One region of the Rhodovulum sp. BSW8 genome, then DNA from elsewhere that is predicted to be linked to it. Evidence: riboswitches for the same ligand, from Rfam matches in the RefSeq annotation. Region 1 holds a riboswitch; each other region holds the start of a gene.
What was found. A riboswitch is a leader RNA that binds a small molecule or an ion and turns the genes downstream of it on or off. The one in region 1 is predicted to bind thiamine pyrophosphate.

Region 1 (6,046 bases):
CCCCAGCCGTGGACCACGCCCGGGCTTGCGCCATCGCGCATCACCGGCTAGACCGCGCGGCGCACCCTGTGGTGGACCGACGCCATGACGGACCATGCACATGATGCGCCAGGGCATCTTCCGCCCGGAGGGCCGATAGCTCAGGGGTAGAGCGGATGGTTTACACCCATCGACAGCGGGGGTTCAATTCCCTCTCGGCCCACCACCTGAAACCTAATCATATGAATTTAAAAATTAAGTCCGGAAATTGCTCCGCGACGGATCAATCGTGGGGCGCCTTGCGGATTTCCGGCGGCGTTTCCAGCGAGAGAATGCCGCCCCATCTCCGATAGCCCCACCCCCCCTTTGCAGCGGAGCGTGCCCCGTGCCGAACCTGACCGTCGGTGGCGGCCGCAGGCCGGACCTGGGACCCGCAAATGACAAAGATACGAAAGACGGACGTGGCGACATGCTTGCGCGACGCCTCTCCCCCATCGGCCCTCCGGCTGCAGAGCTCGCACCGGACGGCCTTCGAAACCGCCAGGCTGTCCTGCGATCACCGACAAATCGCTTTCAGAGCATGTCGCAGCCGCCATCGGCGAGGGGCGAACGCGGTTCTCGCAACACGGTCGGCCTGCCCGACCTGCGGCGAACCGCCTCCGACGCGCTAGCCGATCCGGCCCCGATTGCCGCCCACCTGACCGCGATGCAGCAGCAGATGGTCCAAGAGAACGCAGGCCGCCATCGCCTCGCCGACCGGCACCGCGCGGATGCCGACGCAGGGGTCGTGGCGTCCCCGGGTGACGATCTCGGTCTCTTCGCCCGCAACCGTCACCGTGCGCCGGGGCGTCAGGATCGACGAGGTCGGCTTGACGGCGAAGCGCACCACCACATCCTGCCCGGTCGAGATCCCGCCGAGGATGCCACCGGCATGGTTCGAGGCATAGACCGGTCCGTCGGGCCCCATGGTCATCTCGTCGGCATTCTCGACCCCGGTCAGGGCCGCGGCCGCCATGCCCTCGCCGATCTCGACCGCCTTCACGGCATTGATGCTCATCATCGCGGCCGCCAGATCGGTGTCGAGCTTGCCATAGATCGGCGCGCCTAGGCCCGCGGGCACACCCGAGGCCGCGATCTCGACCACCGCGCCGACCGAATTGCCGGCCTTGCGGAGCCCGTCAAGGTAGCTTTCCCAGTCCGACGCCGCCTGCGCATCCGGCGCCCAGAACGGGTTGCGCTCGATCTGATCGGCATCGAAACGCGCGCGGTCGATGGCATGGGGACCGATCTGCACCATGTAGCCGGTGATCTTCAGGCCCGGCGCAAGCGAAGCCAGCGCGGCCCGCGCCACGCCGCCCGCCGCCACCCGCGCCGCGGTCTCGCGCGCCGAGGACCGGCCGCCGCCGCGATAATCGCGGATGCCGTATTTCTGCCAGTAGGTGATATCGGCATGGCCGGGCCGGAACTTCTGCGCGATGTCGCCGTAATCCTTCGACCGCTGGTCGGTGTTGCGGATCATCAGCTGCACCGGCGTGCCCGTGGTCTGCCCCTCGAAGACGCCTGACAGGATCTCGACCGCATCGGGTTCCTGCCGCTGGGTGGTGAACCGGCTTTGCCCGGGCTTCCGGCGGTCGAGCCAGTGCTGCAGCATCGCCTCGTCGACCGCGATGCCGGGCGGGCAGCCATCGACCGTGGCGCCAAGCGCGGGCCCGTGGCTTTCGCCCCAGGTGGTGACGCGGAACAGATGGCCGAAGGTGTTCAGGCTCATTCTTGGCTCATGGGGACGATCTCCTTTGGCTTATGGGCATAGCCGCCGGGCGCCCGCCTCTCAAGGGGTTTGCCCAGGGCGCGCGGGACAGGACCTGAGTTTGGCTTGCGGACCGCGCGGCGGGGCGCTAGCGTGACCCTCACCTCGGGGTGCCCCATGGGGCTGAGATGCGCGACCCGCGAACCCGTTGAACCTGAACCGGTTAGAACCGGCGGAGGGAAGGCCCATGGACAGATTTCCACCCTTGCCCGTCCGCCCCCATCTTTGGAGGAGGACCATGCGTTTCACAGTATTTGCCGCTGCGCTGGCCGCGTCCGCCCTGCCCGCAGCGGCGGACGAGCGGCCCGAGCTGACCGTCTACACCTATGAAAGCTTCGTGACCGAATGGGGTCCCGGTCCGATCGTCGAAGCCGCCTTCGAAGCCCAATGCGGCTGCGATCTGACCTTCGTGCCTGCGGGCGATGGCGCGGCGCTGCTGGCGCGGCTGCGGCTGGAAGGCGACCGGACCGACGCGGATGTCGTGCTGGGGCTCGATACCAACCTCACCGCCGCCGCGGCCGAGACCGGGCTGTTCGCGCCGCATGGCCGCGACGACGCCGTGCTAGACCTGCCGGTCGGCTGGGAGGACCCGCTGTTCCTGCCCTATGACTGGGGCTATTTCGCCTTCGTCTACGACAAGACCCGCCTGCCCGAGCCGCCCGCCAGTTTCGAGGACCTGATCGCCGCGCCCGAGGATCTGAAGATCGTGATCCAGGACCCGCGCAGCTCGACCCCCGGTCTGGGGCTGCTGCTGTGGGTCAAGGCCGCCTATGGCGACCGCGCGCCCGAGATCTGGGAGGGGCTTGCGCCGCATATCCTGACCGTGACCAAGGGCTGGACCGAATCCTACGGCATGTTCATCGACGGCGAGGCCGACATGGTGCTGTCCTACACCACCTCGCCCGCCTATCACCTGATCGCCGAAGAGGACTATACCAAGGCCGCCGCCCGTTTCGACGAGGGCCATTACCTGCAGATCGAGGTGGCGGGCATCGTGGCCTCGTCCGACCAGCCGGAACTGGCACGGCAATTCCTCGACTTCATGCTGACAGAACCCTTCCAGGCGGCGATCCCCACGACCAACTGGATGTATCCGGCGGTCACTCCCGAAGCCGGGCTGCCCGCGGGCTACCAGACGCTGATCCGGCCCGAAACCGCGCTGATCTTCCCGGCGGACGAGGCAGCCGAGGTGCGGGACGAGGCGCTGGCCGAATGGCGCGACGCGCTCAGCCGCTAGGCATCGCGACCGGGCTGGGGCTGGGCGCCGCCGCAGTGACGCTGGCGCTCGCGCTTGGCACCATCGCGGCCGTCGCCTGGCGGGCGGAAGGGGCCGCCCGGCTGGGCGCTGCCGATCTGGCGGCGGTGCGCTTCACGCTTTTGCAGGCGCTGGCCTCGGCCGCGCTCAGCACCCTGCTGGCGGTGCCCGTGGCCCGGGCGCTGGCCCGGCGCCGCTTTCCCGGCAGGGGGCTTCTGATCACCCTTCTCGGCGCACCTTTCATCCTGCCCGTGATCGTCGCGGCGATGGGCCTTCTGGCCGTGTTCGGCCGCAACGGCCTTCTGTCGGCCGCCCTTGCGCCTCTTGGGCTTGGCCCCATCGACATCTACGGGCCGGGCGGCGTAGTGCTGGCCCATGTCTTCTTCAACCTGCCGCTCGCCACACGGCTGGTGCTTCAGGGCTGGCTGGCCATTCCGGCCGAACGCTTCCGGCTTGCGGCCGCGCTCGGCTTCGGCCCGGCCGCGCACTTCGCCCATATCGAACGCCCGATGCTGCGCGAGGTGTTGCCCGGCACCTTCCTTGTCGTGTTCCTGATCTGTCTGACCAGCTTCGCAGTCGCCCTGACGCTGGGCGGCGGGCCGCGCGCGACGACGGTCGAGCTGGCGATCTATCAGGCCTTCCGCTTCGATTTCGACCTCGGCCGCGCCGCCTGGCTGGCGCTGATCCAGGTCGGGGTCTCGGTCGCGGCCGCGCTGGCGGCCTTCGCCATCGCCGTGCCGGGCGCCTTCGGCCCGGGGCTCGGCCGCCCGATCCCGCAGTTTGGCACAAACGGGCGCTGGCTCCGGCTGCAGGACGGGGCCAGCCTGACGCTGGCAACGCTGTTCCTGATCCTGCCGCTTGTCATGGTGGCCTTCCGCGGCCTGCCGGGATGGGCCAGCCTGCCCGCCTCGGTCTATTCCGCCGCGCTGCGCTCGCTTGCCGTGGCGCTTGGCTCGGCCGCGCTGACACTGGCGCTGGCCCTGCCGATGGCCATCGCCATCGACCGGCTCAAGGGCCTTCGCGGCCGGGCGGTGCAGGCCGCGGGCACGCTCACCATCGCCGCTTCGCCGCTGGTGATGGGCACCGGGCTTTTCATCCTGCTTTACCCGCTGGCCGATCCGCGAATTCTTGCCCTGCCGGTCACCGCGACCGTCAATGCCGCGATGAGCCTGCCTTTCGCGCTGCGCGCCCTGGTGCCCGCCGTGGCCGAGGCCGAGCGCAACCATGGCCGCCTTGCCGACAGCCTCGGCATGGCCGGGCGCGCGCGGCTCAAGCTGATGCTGCTGCCGCGCCTCAGGCGACCCATCGGGTTCACGCTGGGGCTGTCGGCCGCGCTCTCGATGGGCGATCTGGGCGTGATCGCGCTGTTTTCCGACCCGGGCCATGCCACCCTGCCGCTGCAGCTTTACGGGCTGATGGCGGCCTACCGGATGGACAGCGCGGCCGCCGCCGCCCTGTTGCTGCTGGCCCTCAGCCTTGGGCTTTTCTGGATCTTCGACCGCGGAGGACGCGCCCATGCTGAGCCTTGAACGCCTTGCGATCCTTCAAGGCGGGTTCTCTCTCACCGCGGACCTGACGGTCGCGCCGGGGCAGATCGTGGCGCTGCTGGGCCCCTCAGGCGCGGGCAAGTCGACCATCCTCGACACCATCGCGGGCTTTCTTGCACCCGACCGGGGCCGGGTGCTCTGGATGGACACCGATCTTGGCCCGCTCGCGCCAGGCGACAGGCCGCTCTCGGTGCTCTTTCAGGACAACAACCTCTTTCCTCACCTGACCGCCGCCCAGAATGTCGGGCTCGGCCTTCGCCCCGGCCTTCGGCTCGACCGGGACCAGACCCGCGCGGTCGAAACCGCGCTCGCCCGGGTCGGGCTGGCCGGACTCGGCCCCCGGAAACCGGCGGCGCTGTCGGGCGGCCAGCGCGGCCGGGTGGCGCTGGCCCGGATGCTGTTGCGCAACCGGCCGCTGATGCTGCTGGACGAGCCCTTCGCGGCGCTCGGCCCCGCGCTCAAGGCCGGGATGCTCGATCTCGTGGCCGAACTGGCGCGCGAGACCGGCGCCACCGTCCTGTTCGTCACCCACGACCCGGCCGATGCCCGCGCCATCGCCGATCAGACGATCCTGGTCGCGGAAGGTCGCGCCCATGCGCCCCGGGCGACGGCCAAGCTTCTGGCCGACCCGCCGCCCGCGCTGCGCGCCTATCTGGGCTGATCGCGCCTTTCGCTTCTTCTTGGCGAAAATACCCATGACACGCCCGGTCCGGGGCACGGTCGGCGGCCCAATGCGCAAACCGTTGCGCAAACCGGAGTACAAACGAAAAACGCGCCCCGAAGGGCGCGTTTCCGTCAACCGGAGGTCCGGCGATCAGACGTTCTTCTTGGGCTTGTAGGGGGCCCAGAGACGCTTGTTCGTCAGATAGAGCAGCACGGTCAGCACGCCGAGGAACAGGACCGAGATCACGCCCGCCTCCTTGCGCGCCATCAGTTTCGGTTCGGCCGTCCACATCAGGAAGGCCGCAACGTCCTTGGCCTCCTGTTCCATGGTCGCCTCGGTCCCGTCGGCATATTCCACATCATCACCGAACAGCTGGGGCGGCATCGCGCTCCAGCCGGTCGAGAAGACCGAGTTCTCGTAATAAAGCGTCCCCGCCTCTTCCTTGGTCTCGTCGCTGAAGGCGAGCAGGTAGGAGGTGATGTATTCGGGTCCGCCCATGCCGTTGAAGAACTGCGACAGGCCGGTGCCAAGCGGACCGTGGAAGCCCGCCCGGGCCTTCGCCATCAGGCTCAGGTCCGGGGCGCCCGGATAGGTCGCCTCGGGGAAGTGATCCGTCGGCTTGCCGTCGCGGTAATCCTCGAGCTCGGGATCGAAGATGCTGTAGCTCGCCGCATAGGCGCGCATCGCATCGTCGCTCAGCGTCGGCCCGCCCGGCTCGGAGAGCGACCGGAAGGGCACGTATTTCAGACCGTGGCAGACCGAGCAGATCTGGGTGTAGATCTGCAGGCCGCGCT
Region 2 (6,046 bases), on a different contig from region 1:
GGAAAGCAACATGCGCTATCGTCGTCTTGGCCCAAGCGGCCTTTTCGTGTCGGAACTCTGCCTCGGCACCATGACCTTCGGCGGCTCCGAAGGCATGTGGGGCCAGATCGGCCAGCTGGGCCAGGCCGAGGTGGACGGCCTCGTGGGCAGCGCGCTCGAGGCCGGGATCAACTTCATCGACACCGCCAATGTCTATGCGGGCGGCGAAAGCGAGCGGCTTCTGGGCCAGTCGCTGAAGAACCTCGCCGTGCCGCGCGAAGATGTGGTGATCGCGACCAAGGTTCTGGGCCCGATGGGCGCGGGCGTGAACGCGCGCGGCGCCTCGCGCTATCACATCATGGACCAGTGCAAGGCCAGCCTCGCGCGGTTGCAGCTTGATCACATCGACCTTTACCAGATCCACGGCTTCGATCCGGCGACGCCCATCGTCGAGACGCTGGAGGCGCTCGATACGCTCGTGCGGCAGGGTCATGTGCGCTATCTGGGCCTGTCGAACTGGGCCGCCTGGCAGATCGTCCGCGCGGTCGGCATCGCCGAGGCGCGGCGGCTGGCCCCGATCCTGTCGCTTCAGGCCTATTACACCCTGGCCGGGCGCGATCTGGAACGCGAGATCGTGCCGATGCTGAAGGAAACCGGCATCGGGCTGATGGTCTGGAGCCCGCTGGCGGGCGGGTTCCTGTCGGGCAAGTACGACCGCGAGGGCAAGGCCGCGGACGGGCGGCGCGCCAGCTTCGACTTCCCGCCCATCGACAAGGACCGCGCCCATGACGCCATCGAGGCGATGCGCGGCATGGCCGAGGCGCGCGGGTGCAGCGTGGCGCAGATCGCGCTGGCCTGGCTTCTGCATCAGGAGGTGGTGACCTCGGTCATCATCGGCGCCAAGCGCGCGGACCAGCTGACCGACAATATCGGCGCGACCAAGGTCGAGCTGAGCGCCGACGAGCTGGCCCGCCTCGATGCGGTGACCCGCCTTCCGGCCGAATATCCCGGCTGGATGCTGGAACGGCAGGGCGAATACCGCAGCCAGAGCTAGGCCCCCAAGGGGCAGCAGGCGGGGGCCGGCATGGTCCGGCCCCCGTCTTCGATACGTCCGCCGGCGCTATTCGGCAGGGGTCAGCCCGTTGGGGCAGGTTCCGGCCTCGGCTTCGGCCGCGTCGCGGATGTCCTGGCTGATCTTCATCGAACAGAATTTCGGTCCGCACATCGAACAGAACTGCGCCTCCTTGTGGGCGGCCTTGGGCATGGTCTCGTCATGGAAGGCGCGCGCCGTGTCCGGGTCGAGCCCCAGATTGAACTGATCCTCCCAGCGGAAGGCAAAGCGCGCCCGGCTGAGCGCATCGTCCCGCGCCTGCGCGCCCGGATGCCCCTTGGCCAGATCGGCGGCATGGGCGGCCAGCTTGTAGGTCACGACCCCGGTCTTGACGTCGTCGCGGTCGGGCAGGCCCAGATGCTCCTTGGGCGTGACGTAGCACAGCATCGCGGTGCCGAACCAACCGATCATCGCGGCGCCGATGGCCGAGGTGATATGGTCATAGCCCGGCGCGATGTCGGTCGTGAGCGGCCCGAGCGTGTAGAACGGCGCCTCGTGGCAATGCTTCAGCTGCTCGTCCATATTGGCCTTGATCTTGTGCATCGGCACATGGCCCGGCCCCTCGATCATCACCTGACAGTCCCTGGCCCAGGCGACCTGCGCCAGCTCGCCCAAGGTCCGCAGCTCGGCGAATTGCGCCTCGTCATTGGCATCGGCGATCGAGCCTGGCCTGAGCCCGTCGCCCAGACTGAACGAGACGTCATAGGCGCGGCAGATGTCGCAGATCTCCTCGAAACGCTCGTAGAGGAAGGACTCGCGGCCGTGATGCAGGCACCACTTGGCCATGATCGAGCCGCCCCGGCTGACGATGCCGGTCACGCGCCGGGCCGTCAGCCCGATCATCCCGCGTCTCAGCCCGGCATGGATGGTGAAGTAATCGACCCCCTGCTCGGCCTGCTCGATCAGCGTGTCGCGGTAGACCTCCCAGCTGAGATCCTCGGCCACGCCGCCGACCTTCTCCAGCGCCTGGTAAAGCGGCACGGTGCCGATGGGCACGGGCGCGTTCCGGAGGATCCAGTCGCGGATGTTGTGGATGTTGCGGCCGGTCGAGAGGTCCATCACCGTATTGGCGCCCCAGCGGATCGCCCAGACCATCTTCTCGACCTCTTTCTCCATCGAGGAGGTGATGGCCGAATTGCCGATATTGGCATTGACCTTCACCTTGAAGGCGCGGCCGATCACCATGGGTTCAAGTTCGGGATGGTTGATATTGGCCGGGATGATCGCCCGGCCCGCAGCGATCTCGGCGCGGACGAATTCGGGCGTCACCAGATCGGGGATCTCGGCGCCGAAGGGCTCGCCGTCGCGGGGCTGGGCCGCGCTGCGGCCCTCGTTCTCGCGGATCGCGGCGAATTCCATCTCGGGGGTGACGATCCCGGCCCTTGCATAGGCCAGCTGGGTGATCGCCCGCCCAGCCGTCGCCCGAAGCGGCTCGGGCCGCCGCGGAAAGGCCGGCACGAGCCGCGCGCCTTCGGCAAAGCCATTGTCGGCGGCGGTCACGTCGCGGGCCGGATAGGTCTCGGCCTCACCGCGGTCGCGCGCGAAGGGGATCCGCACCGGCGCAAGCCCTGCGGCGATGTCGATCCGCGCCCCGGGGTCGGTATAGGGGCCCGAGCTGTCATAGACCGTCACCGCCCCCTCGCCGGTCGCGATCCGGCGCAGCGGCACCCGGATCGGGTGGATCTCGCCGCACAGGTAAAGCTTTTCCGAGGCGGGCAGCGGCCCCAGCGTGATCTGCGGAACGGTGTCGGGTCTGTTCATCTTCGTCTCCTCAGTTGACCTGACGAGACCCAGACGGATGATGAGGCAGAAAGCGGGGCCGTTGGCCCGAACGACCTTGACGGTCCGGGGGGCCTTGCGGCCCGGGGGGCGGGATCTTGCGGCATGCCCCTCGGTCTTCCTACGCCAGTCTCAACTGGGTCAGGTTCGAAGGGTCGCGTCACCGGGGTTTCCCCCTGTCAGCCTCTCAGTCCCCTTAGCGGGACTCCCCTGACGTGGGACGAGGTATCGCAAAGCCGGGCGAGTCTGTCAAACCCGGGCCGCCGAAGGGTCAGACCGCGTCGCCGGGCGGCGCCACGCGCGCGCCCGAGGCCGTCAGGATCATCTGCCCGTCCTCCTTGTAAAGCGGCCCGGGCGGCAACCGGTCGAGCAGATCGAGCACCGTCTCGGACGGACGGCAGAGCCGCACGCCCCTGGGGCTGGCCACGATGGGCCGGTTGACCAGAACCGGATGCGCGATCATCGCGTCCAGCAAGGCGTCGTCCGGCACGTCCTCACCCAATAGCCCAAGCTCGGCCGCGGGCGATTTGGTCCGGCGCAGCGCCGCGCGCGGTGTCAGACCGGCGGCCGCGAACAGCGCCAGCAGCTGCGGCCGGGTCCAGCCCTCGGCCAGATAGTCGATGACAACCGGCTCGGTCCCCGACCGGCGGATGATCCCGAGCACATTGCGCGAGGTGCCGCAGTCGGGATTGTGGTGAATGACGATCATGCGAGGTCTCCGGCAAAGCGCGCCCGGGTCCGGTTCGCGAAGGCCACCAGCGACAGCATCACCGGCACCTCGACCAGCACGCCGACGACCGTCGCCATCGCCGCCCCGGAATTGAGCCCGAAGAGGCTGATCGCCACCGCGACCGCCAGTTCGAAGAAGTTCGAGGTGCCGATCATCGCGCAGGGCGCGGCGATCCGGTGCGGCACCTTCAGCGCCCAGGCCGCCCCGTAGGCCAGCGCGAAGATCCCGTAGCTCTGGATCAGGATCGGCACCGCGATCAGCGCGATGGCGCCGGGCTGGGTCAGGATGCGGTCGCTTTGCATCCCGAAGAGGATCGCCACGGTCGCGATCAGCCCGACCGTCGAGACCGGCTTGACGCGGGCGGAAAAGCCCGCGATGGCGGCCGGGCTGCCCAGCAGGCGCCGGGTCAGCAGCCCCGCGGCCAGCGGGATCACGACATAAAGCAGCGTGGCCAGCAGCAGCGTTTCCCAGGGCACGGCGATCTCGGACACGCCCATCAGAAAGGCCACGATGGGCGCGAAGGCCACCACCATGATCAGGTCGTTCACCGAGACCTGAACCAGCGTGTAGGTGGAATCGCCCCGGGTCAGCTGCGACCAGACGAAGACCATCGCCGTGCAGGGCGCGGCCCCCAGCAGGATCAGCCCGGCAGTGTATTGCGCCGCATCTGCGGGGGCGATCCAGGGGGCGAAGACATGCTCGAAGAACAGCACCGCCAGCGCCGCCATGGTGAAGGGCTTGACCAGCCAGTTGATCGTCAGCGTGATGAACAGCCCCCGGGGCGCCCGCGCCACGTCCCGCACCGCGCCCAGATCGACCCCAACCATCATCGGATAGACCATGGCCCAGATCAGCACCGCCACCACGAGGTTGATCGAGGCGACCTCGGCCGCAGCGATGCCCTGCACCAGCCCCGGCGCAACCAGGCCCAGCACCAGCCCGACACAGATGGCGGCAGCGACCCAAAGCGTCAGATAGCGTTCGAACCGGCCAAGGGGTCCGGGCTCGGCGGAGGAGGGCGCGGCGGTCATGTCAGCCTCATTTCGTAAATTCTCGAATTATCGTTTCATAGCCGCGCGGCCGGGTCTGGTCAAGCATCGTCATTTCGAGTAGGACCGAAATATGGATCAGATAACCGCCAAGGACGCCTTCGCTGCCCTTGCCCATGAGACCCGCCTGTCGGTCTTTCGCCTGCTGGTCAGGCAGGGTCCCGGAGGCCTGCCCGCGCTGGAAATCGCCCGCCGCCTGGGCGCCCCGCCCTCGACCCTGTCGAGCCATCTGGCCAGCCTCAAGCGCGCCGGGCTGCTGAACGCCGAACGCCGCCACCGCCAGATCCTCTATGCCGCGAACCTCGCCGCAGTGAACGACATCGTGCGCTTTCTGCTGGAGGACTGCTGCGGCGGCGACCCGGCCGCCTGTGCCGGCATCGGCGGCGTGATCCTGCCCGCCCGGGCCACTCCCTCGGACGCGTGACGCGACCCCTGAACGGGGGCGCCCCAGCCGCCGGATTGGTCCCATCACAGCCGTGACAAGAGCGGCCATTGGCCCGATCTCCGCCAGGTTGCGGCGGCGATTCGCTGGGAAAATCAGCGGCTTGCCTCTTCCTTTGTCATCGCCGCCCGGCGGCCGACAGGCTGCACCGGCTTTTCGAAACGTCTGGCGGGCTTTGCCACCGGCATTCACGCGCCTGTCGCGCAGACGTCATCGAACCGTCTCATGTCCTGCCTATCGACCGTCGCATGGCCTTTTTTTGGCCATACTTCCACCACGGGACTGACAGGATTTTTCTCATGAAACGCACTCTTGGGGCGATTGCCCTGGGCCTGATCTCGATGGCGCCCGCCCATGCCGCCACCCTTTACAACACGCTCAGCGGCGAAGCCCCGCTGATCATCGCCCACCGCGGCGCCAGCGGTTATCTGCCCGAGCACACGCTGGGCGGCTACGAACTGGCGTTGCAGATGGGCGCCGACGTGATCGAGCCCGATCTGCAGACGACCGCAGATGGCGAGCTGGTCGCGATGCACGATTCGACGCTGAACCGCACCACCAACATCGAGGCGCTGTTCGCGCCCCGCAACGGCGGTTACCGGGTGTCGGATTTCACGCTGGCCGAGATCAAGACCCTTACCGTCGAGCCCACTGGCGCCACCGCCTCGACCAGCTATGACGGCTTCACCCCCTCGATGGCCGCCCCCTACAAGGTGCCGACCTTCCAGGAAGTCATGGATCTGGTCAGCGCCTACAACGCCACGACCGGCAAGGAAATCGGGATCTATCCCGAGGCCAAGACCCCCAACAGCCTGGCGATGAACCAGCAGATCCTTCAGGAAATGAAGGCCAACGGCTTCGACGGGTCGGTGCAGAACACCTTCATCCAGACCTTCAGCCATGAGGGCGCGCGCCAGCTGGCCGATCTGCAGGTCGAGATGGGCATGGACAACGCC
Region 3 (6,046 bases), on a different contig from region 1:
GTCGATGCGGATATCCTCGCGGATCGCGCGGATCTGGTCGGCGACCAGGGCGGGCGCCACCAGCTCTGCCCCGCGCACCCCCTGGGTGTTCTGGACGGTCAGGGCCGTGATCGCGGCCATGCCATAGCCGCCATTGGCGCCGATGGCCTTCAGATCGGCCTGAATCCCGGCCCCGCCCGAGGGGTCGGACCCGGCAATCGACAGGATATTGGGGATCATGCGCTTCTCCAGGCTTCGGCCAGGGCGCGTGCCGCCGCCGCCGGATCGGGCGCGGCGGAAATCGCCGACACCACGGCCATGCCATCGGCGCCCGCCGCCTTGACACCGGCCGCGTCCGCGACCCCGAGCCCGCCGATCGCGACGCAGGGCAGGGTGGTCCTGGTCACGATCCGCCCGAGCCCCTCGACGCCCAGCGGGGCCGCGTGATCGGGCTTGGTCGCGGTCGCATGGACCGGGCCGACGCCCAGGTAATCGACCGCATCCGGGGGGATGGCGTCGAGCTGAGCCAGGGTCTCGACCGACAGGCCAAGCAGCCGCCCCGGTCCCAGGGCCTTGCGCAGCGCGCTTGGGGCGCCGTCGGACTGCCCCACATGGAGCCCGTCGGCCCCTGAGGCCAGCACGACCGCCAGCCGGTCGTTGACGATCAGCGGCACGCCGCGCCGGGTCAGATCCGGTTTCAGCTGCCGGGCGAGCGCGATCAGATCGCTGTCGCTGGCCTGCTTGTCGCGCAACTGCACCATGCTGGCGCCGCCCCGGACCGCCGCCATCACCAGATCCGGCGTGGCGCCGTCGGGGGTGACGAAATAGACGGCGAGCGTCTTGCGGTTCATGAGGGCTCGACCCGTGCGCCGAGGTCCAGCGCCTCGGGCGTCATGGCGTGCAGCGCGTCGAGCAGCGCGACCGCAAAGCTGCCGGGACCGGATGCACCCCTGGCCGCGATTTCGCCTGCCAGCCCGAAACAGGCCAGCGCCGCGACCGTCGCCTCGGCGCGATCGGCGCCCTCGACCGCCACGAAGGCCGCGACCAGCGCGGTCAGCGAACAGCCCAGCGCGGTGACCTTCGGCATCATCGGGTCGCCATTGGAAACGCGCCAGGCGCGGGTGCCGTCGGTCACGTAATCGACCGGCCCGGTGACCGCGACCACCGCCCAGCTGCGCTGGGCGAGGGCCCGCGCCGCCGCCTCGGCCGCCTCGACCGGGTCGGCGCTGTCCGCGCCCTTGCCGCGCGTGGCGGCCCCGGCCAGCGCAAGGATTTCGGACGCATTGCCCCGGATGACTGCGGGCTCCAGCGCGAGAAGATCGCCGCAAAGCGCCTGACGGTACGAGGTTGCGCCAACCGCCACCGGGTCGAGCACCCAGGGCAGCCCCGCCGCCCGCGCCGCCCCGGCCGCGGCCTTCATGCCGGCGGCCCAATGCGGCGAGGGGGTGCCGATATTGATCGAGAGCGCCTGCGCCAGCGGCGTGAATTCACGGGTTTCCTCGGCCGCGTGCAACATCGCGGGCGAGGCACCCGCCGCCAGCAGCACATTCGCGGCGGTGTTCATGGCGACGAAATTGGTGATGCATTGCACCAGAGGCGCGCGGTCGCGCATCGCGGCAAGATGGGCGCCGGGCGTGGGGCTTGCGGTTTGGCTCGGGGCGCCGGTCGGGGTCTCTGTCGCGCTGGGCATGGCTGTCCTCCCCTGGCATCGGACGGCCGCATCGGCCCGCTTTCGGGCCCGGCACGCGACTTCCTCCGCCAGCATGATCTGGTTCAGGTTCTAAGGGTGCTTCTCAGCCCGGGCAGATCCGGACGCCCCTGTCACGGGATCCACCAAACCACGTCCGGGCGCGGATGAAAAGGCCCCGGGTGAGGGCCGCGCTTGCACGCGGGGGACGCGGCTGCCAGAAGACGGGCACCCCCCACGGGGGCGGATCGGATGAAGGGATGGCGGGCGATGACAGAGCATGATGTTGCGGCGGGCCGCGAACGGGCCGGGCTGGGCCGCGCGTGACGCCCGCGGCGCGGATCGCGGCGGCGGCCGAGCTGCTCGATGCCTGGCGCGAGGGCGCTCCGGCCGAGAAGCTGCTGACCACCTGGGCGCGGCAGAACCGCTTTGCCGGCTCGAAGGACCGGGCCGCGATCCGCGACCATGTCTTCGATGCGATCCGCTGCGCCCGATCCTTCGCCGCGCTGGGCGGCGCGGCGACGGGGCGCGGCATGATGCTGGGCGCCCTGCGCGCCGAGGGCACGGACCCCGGGACGGTCTTCACCGGCGAGGGCCACGCCCCGGCGCCGCTGTCCGAGGCCGAACGCGCGCCCATGCCCGGCCTGGCGGATCTGCCCGAGGCGGTCGCCTGCGACTGTCCCGAGGCGCTGGAAGAGATGCTTCGCGACAGCCTCGGCCCGGCCTTCCGCCCGGTGATGGACCTGCTGCGGCACCGCGCGCCGGTCTTCCTGCGGGTCAATCTGCGCCGCAGCGGCCGGGACGAGGCGGCGGCTCAGTTGGCGGGGGAGGGGATCGAGACCCGGCCGCATGCGCTTTCGCCCACCGCGCTTGAGGTGACGGCCGGGGCGCGGCGCGTCCAGCAGTCGCGCGCCTTTGCCGACGGCGTGGTCGAACTGCAGGATGCGGCTTCGCAGGCGGTGGCCGATCTGATGCCGCTGGATGCTGGCGCGCGGGTGCTCGACCTTTGCGCGGGCGGCGGCGGCAAGACGCTGGCCATGGCCGCGCGCGGGACGGCCCGGCATTACGCCCATGACGCGGCCCCGCAAAGGATGCGCGATCTGCCCGACCGGGCCGCCCGGGCGGGAATCGCGGTGACCTGCCTTGACGGCGCGGATCTCGACGAGGCAGCGCCCTTCGACCTGGTGCTCTGCGACGTGCCCTGTTCGGGCAGTGGCGCCTGGCGGCGAAGCCCCGAGGCCAAATGGCGCACGACCCCCGACGATCTGGCCCGGCTGACCGCGCTGCAGGCGGGCATTCTCGACCGGGCCGCAGCACTGGTCGCGCCGGGCGGGCATCTTGGTTATGCCACCTGCTCGCTCCTGTCGGCCGAGAACGACGCGCAGGTCGCGCGGTTTCTTGCCAATACGCCGGGCTGGACCGAGGTCGCCGAGCGGCGCCTGACCCCGCTTGATGGCGGCGACGGATTCTATGCGGCGGTGCTGCGGCGGGGCGATGGCTGACAAGGGTTACGCTGCGTTATCCGGCGATCCCGTGCCGCCGGGTCATCTCGGGCGGGTCGCATTAACCTTCGATTAATAGCTGTGGAGAAAGAGTGGGCAAGACGCTCTTTCCGGGAGGCCTCATTGTTGCGTTTCGTGCCCGTTCTGGTGACTGTCCGGCGATCCGCGGCGGCCCATGCCGACCGCGCCTGGGTCGCTTTGGCGCTTGGGGTTCTGCTGGTTGCGGCGGCCTGGACATCGCCCTGGCCCGGGCTTTTCGCGCCCTTGCTGACGGCGGGCAGCACGCTGGCCTGCCTGGCCGTGCTGCTGCGCCTCTTCGGGCGGCCGGTGTCGGACATCCCCTCGGACCGGTTGCGGCGGCTCTGCGCCAGTGCGCCGGGCGCGACACTGGTCACCGATTCCGAAGGTTGCGTGCTGATCGCAAGCCCCGAGGCGCTGCGCCGTGTCGCGGCGGTGCGCGGCCAGCCGGTCGCGGACGCCCTGCAGGCGTTCTTTGCCGATCCGGGTCACGCCGTCGCCGACCTGATCTCGGCCGCCGCCCGGGGCCTTCCGGCCTCGGCCCAACGTACGTTGGCCTCCGGGCCGCTTCGGATCGCCGTCGAACGCGCCGGGTCGGGGCTGTTTCTCTGGCGGCTCGAGTCCTGTGCCGCCGACGGGCCGGAAATCGCGCTGCCGATGGTCCGGCTCGATCCGGTCGGGCGTCTCGCGGTCATCAACGCCGCGGCCCGCGCGCTGATCGGGCAAAGTCCCGACAGCGTGGCGGCCTTGCTGGGCGGCGCATCGGACGAGACCGAAGAGGTGATGGTCGAAACCCCCGAGGGGCCGAGCCGCCGCCGCCTGGTGCAGCTGCGCATGGCCGATGGCGGGCGCGAATTCTATATCCTGCCCGAGGCGGCCGGGGCGCGGGCCGCGGAGGCGCCCGAAGGGTTCCTGGACGCGCTGCCGGTCGCTCTCCTGCAGCTCGACATCGACGGCACGGTGCGGCTGTCGAATGCCCGGGCGAACAAGCTGCTGGGCGCCTATGCCGGCGAGGCGTTGAACCTCTGCGACCGACTCGAAGGGCTGGGACGGTCGGTCGGCGACTGGCTGGCCGATGCCGCCCAGGGTCGCGCCCCCAACACCGCCGAAGTGCTGCGTGTGGCCCGCGATGACCGCGAGCTTTTCGTGCAGGTGGCGCTGGCGCGGATGGGCGGCGGCGGTCTGGTCGCGGTGCTGCATGACGTGACCGAGATGAAGACGCTGGAGGCGCAATTCACCCAAAGTCAGAAGATGCAGGCGATCGGCCAGCTGGCGGGCGGGGTGGCGCATGACTTCAACAACCTGCTGACCGCGATTTCGGGACATTGCGACCTGCTGATGCTGCGCCATGACGCGGGCGATCCCGATTACGGCGATCTGGTGCAGATCCACCAGAACGCCAACCGCGCGGCGAGCCTCGTGGGCCAGCTTCTGGCCTTCTCGCGCAAGCAGACGCTCAGCCCCGAGGTGATGGACCTGCGCGACACGATGGGCGAACTGGCCCATCTGCTGGACCGGCTGGTGGGCGAGAAGGTGCGCCTGAGGATGCGCCATGCCGAGGCGCTGCCGCCGATCCGCGCCGACAAGCGCCAGCTGGAACAGGTGGTGATGAACCTCGTGGTCAATGCCCGCGACGCGATGCCCGAGGGCGGCGAGATCCGGCTGGAAACCGAGGCGGTGCAGCTGAGCACCGAGTTGCAGCGCGACCGCGCCGTGGTGCCGCCCGGCCCCTATGCGATGATCCGCGTCCGCGACGAGGGGCATGGCATTCCGCCCGACCGGCTGACCAAGATCTTCGAGCCCTTCTATACGACCAAGCGCCCCGGCGAGGGCACGGGGCTGGGGCTGTCGACCGTCTATGGCATCGTCAAGCAGACCGGCGGCTTTGTCTTTGTCGACAGCACGGTCGGGCAGGGCAGCTGCTTTTCGGTCTACCTGCCCGCCTATGCCGGCGAAATCGGCCCGGCCGCGCCCCGGCGCGAGCAGGGCACGGTCGAGGACCAGCCCGGATCGGCGGTGGTTCTGCTGGTGGAGGACGAGGCGCCCGTGCGCTCCTTCGCGGCCCGCGCGATGCGGATGCGCGGCCATACCGTGCTGGAGGCCGAAAGCGGCGAGGAGGCCCTTGAAAAGCTCTCCGATCCCGATCTCAAGGTCGATGTCTTCGTCAGTGACGTGGTGATGCCGGGTCTCGACGGGCCGGGCTGGGTCAGCAAGGCCCTGGCCGACCGTCCGGGCACGCGGGTGATCTTCGTCTCGGGTTATGCCGAGGACAGCTTCGGCGAGATCAAGGCGCGGATCCCGAATTCGGTCTATCTGCCGAAACCCTTCTCGCTGGCCGATCTGACCGCCACCGTCCAGCGCCAGCTGCGCGCCGCGGCCCGCGCGCGAGAAGGCCACCCCGACGAAGAAGAGGGACGGCTGCCCGAAGAGGTCTCGTGACCGCCCGGCGCGCCTGGCTTCAGGGCCCGGCCGCGCGATCTCGGCGGGCGTGAACACTTCCTTAACTGTTTCGGTCGATCCTGAGAATGGGAACAATTTGACTTGCAATGTTCGCTTTTTGATCTCATATGAATGAGAACAAGAAGCGAACAAGAGCAGTCATTGCCGCCCGCTTCCGGGTGTGGAATAAGGAACCGAACATGGCGACGGCGAACCTCCTGGACATGGCAGACAAGAAAGCTTCGGACAAACAGAAGGCGCTCGACTCGGCGCTGGCACAGATCGAACGGCAGTTCGGCAAGGGCTCGATCATGCGGCTCGGGGCGGACAACCCCGTGCAGGAGATCGAGGCGACCTCGACCGGCTCGCTCGGTCTCGACATCGCGCTGGGGATCGGCGGGCTGCCCAAGGGCCGCATCAT

Region 2: linked by a shared signal. The riboswitch ahead of thiC (phosphomethylpyrimidine synthase ThiC) and the one ahead of thiB (thiamine ABC transporter substrate binding subunit) in region 1 are both predicted to bind thiamine pyrophosphate.
Region 3: linked by a shared signal. The riboswitch ahead of thiM (hydroxyethylthiazole kinase) and the one ahead of thiB (thiamine ABC transporter substrate binding subunit) in region 1 are both predicted to bind thiamine pyrophosphate.

The regions. Positions count from the first base shown of each region.
Region 1 is NZ_QNVX01000032.1:39,654-45,699, reverse strand. Features, by position in the region: tRNA gene DSD19_RS14060 (tRNA-Val) at 130-205, shown strand; gene aroC (chorismate synthase) at 647-1,747, opposite strand; TPP riboswitch at 1,883-1,984, shown strand; gene thiB (thiamine ABC transporter substrate binding subunit) at 2,025-3,023, shown strand; gene DSD19_RS14045 (thiamine/thiamine pyrophosphate ABC transporter permease ThiP) at 2,999-4,570, shown strand; gene DSD19_RS14040 (ATP-binding cassette domain-containing protein) at 4,557-5,249, shown strand; gene DSD19_RS14035 (cytochrome c1) at 5,403-6,046, opposite strand, start outside.
Region 2 is NZ_QNVX01000007.1:103,072-109,117, reverse strand. Features, by position in the region: gene DSD19_RS06425 (aldo/keto reductase) at 11-1,033, shown strand; gene thiC (phosphomethylpyrimidine synthase ThiC) at 1,100-2,851, opposite strand; TPP riboswitch at 2,971-3,091, opposite strand; gene DSD19_RS06415 (arsenate reductase family protein) at 3,141-3,578, opposite strand; gene arsB (ACR3 family arsenite efflux transporter) at 3,575-4,630, opposite strand; gene DSD19_RS06405 (helix-turn-helix transcriptional regulator) at 4,722-5,072, shown strand; gene DSD19_RS06400 (glycerophosphodiester phosphodiesterase family protein) at 5,390-6,046, shown strand, end outside.
Region 3 is NZ_QNVX01000005.1:287,560-293,605, forward strand. Features, by position in the region: gene thiD (bifunctional hydroxymethylpyrimidine kinase/phosphomethylpyrimidine kinase) at 1-219, opposite strand, end outside; gene thiE (thiamine phosphate synthase) at 216-830, opposite strand; gene thiM (hydroxyethylthiazole kinase) at 827-1,669, opposite strand; TPP riboswitch at 1,713-1,809, opposite strand; gene DSD19_RS03630 (RsmB/NOP family class I SAM-dependent RNA methyltransferase) at 1,990-3,168, shown strand; gene DSD19_RS03635 (ATP-binding protein) at 3,304-5,625, shown strand; gene recA (recombinase RecA) at 5,826-6,046, shown strand, end outside.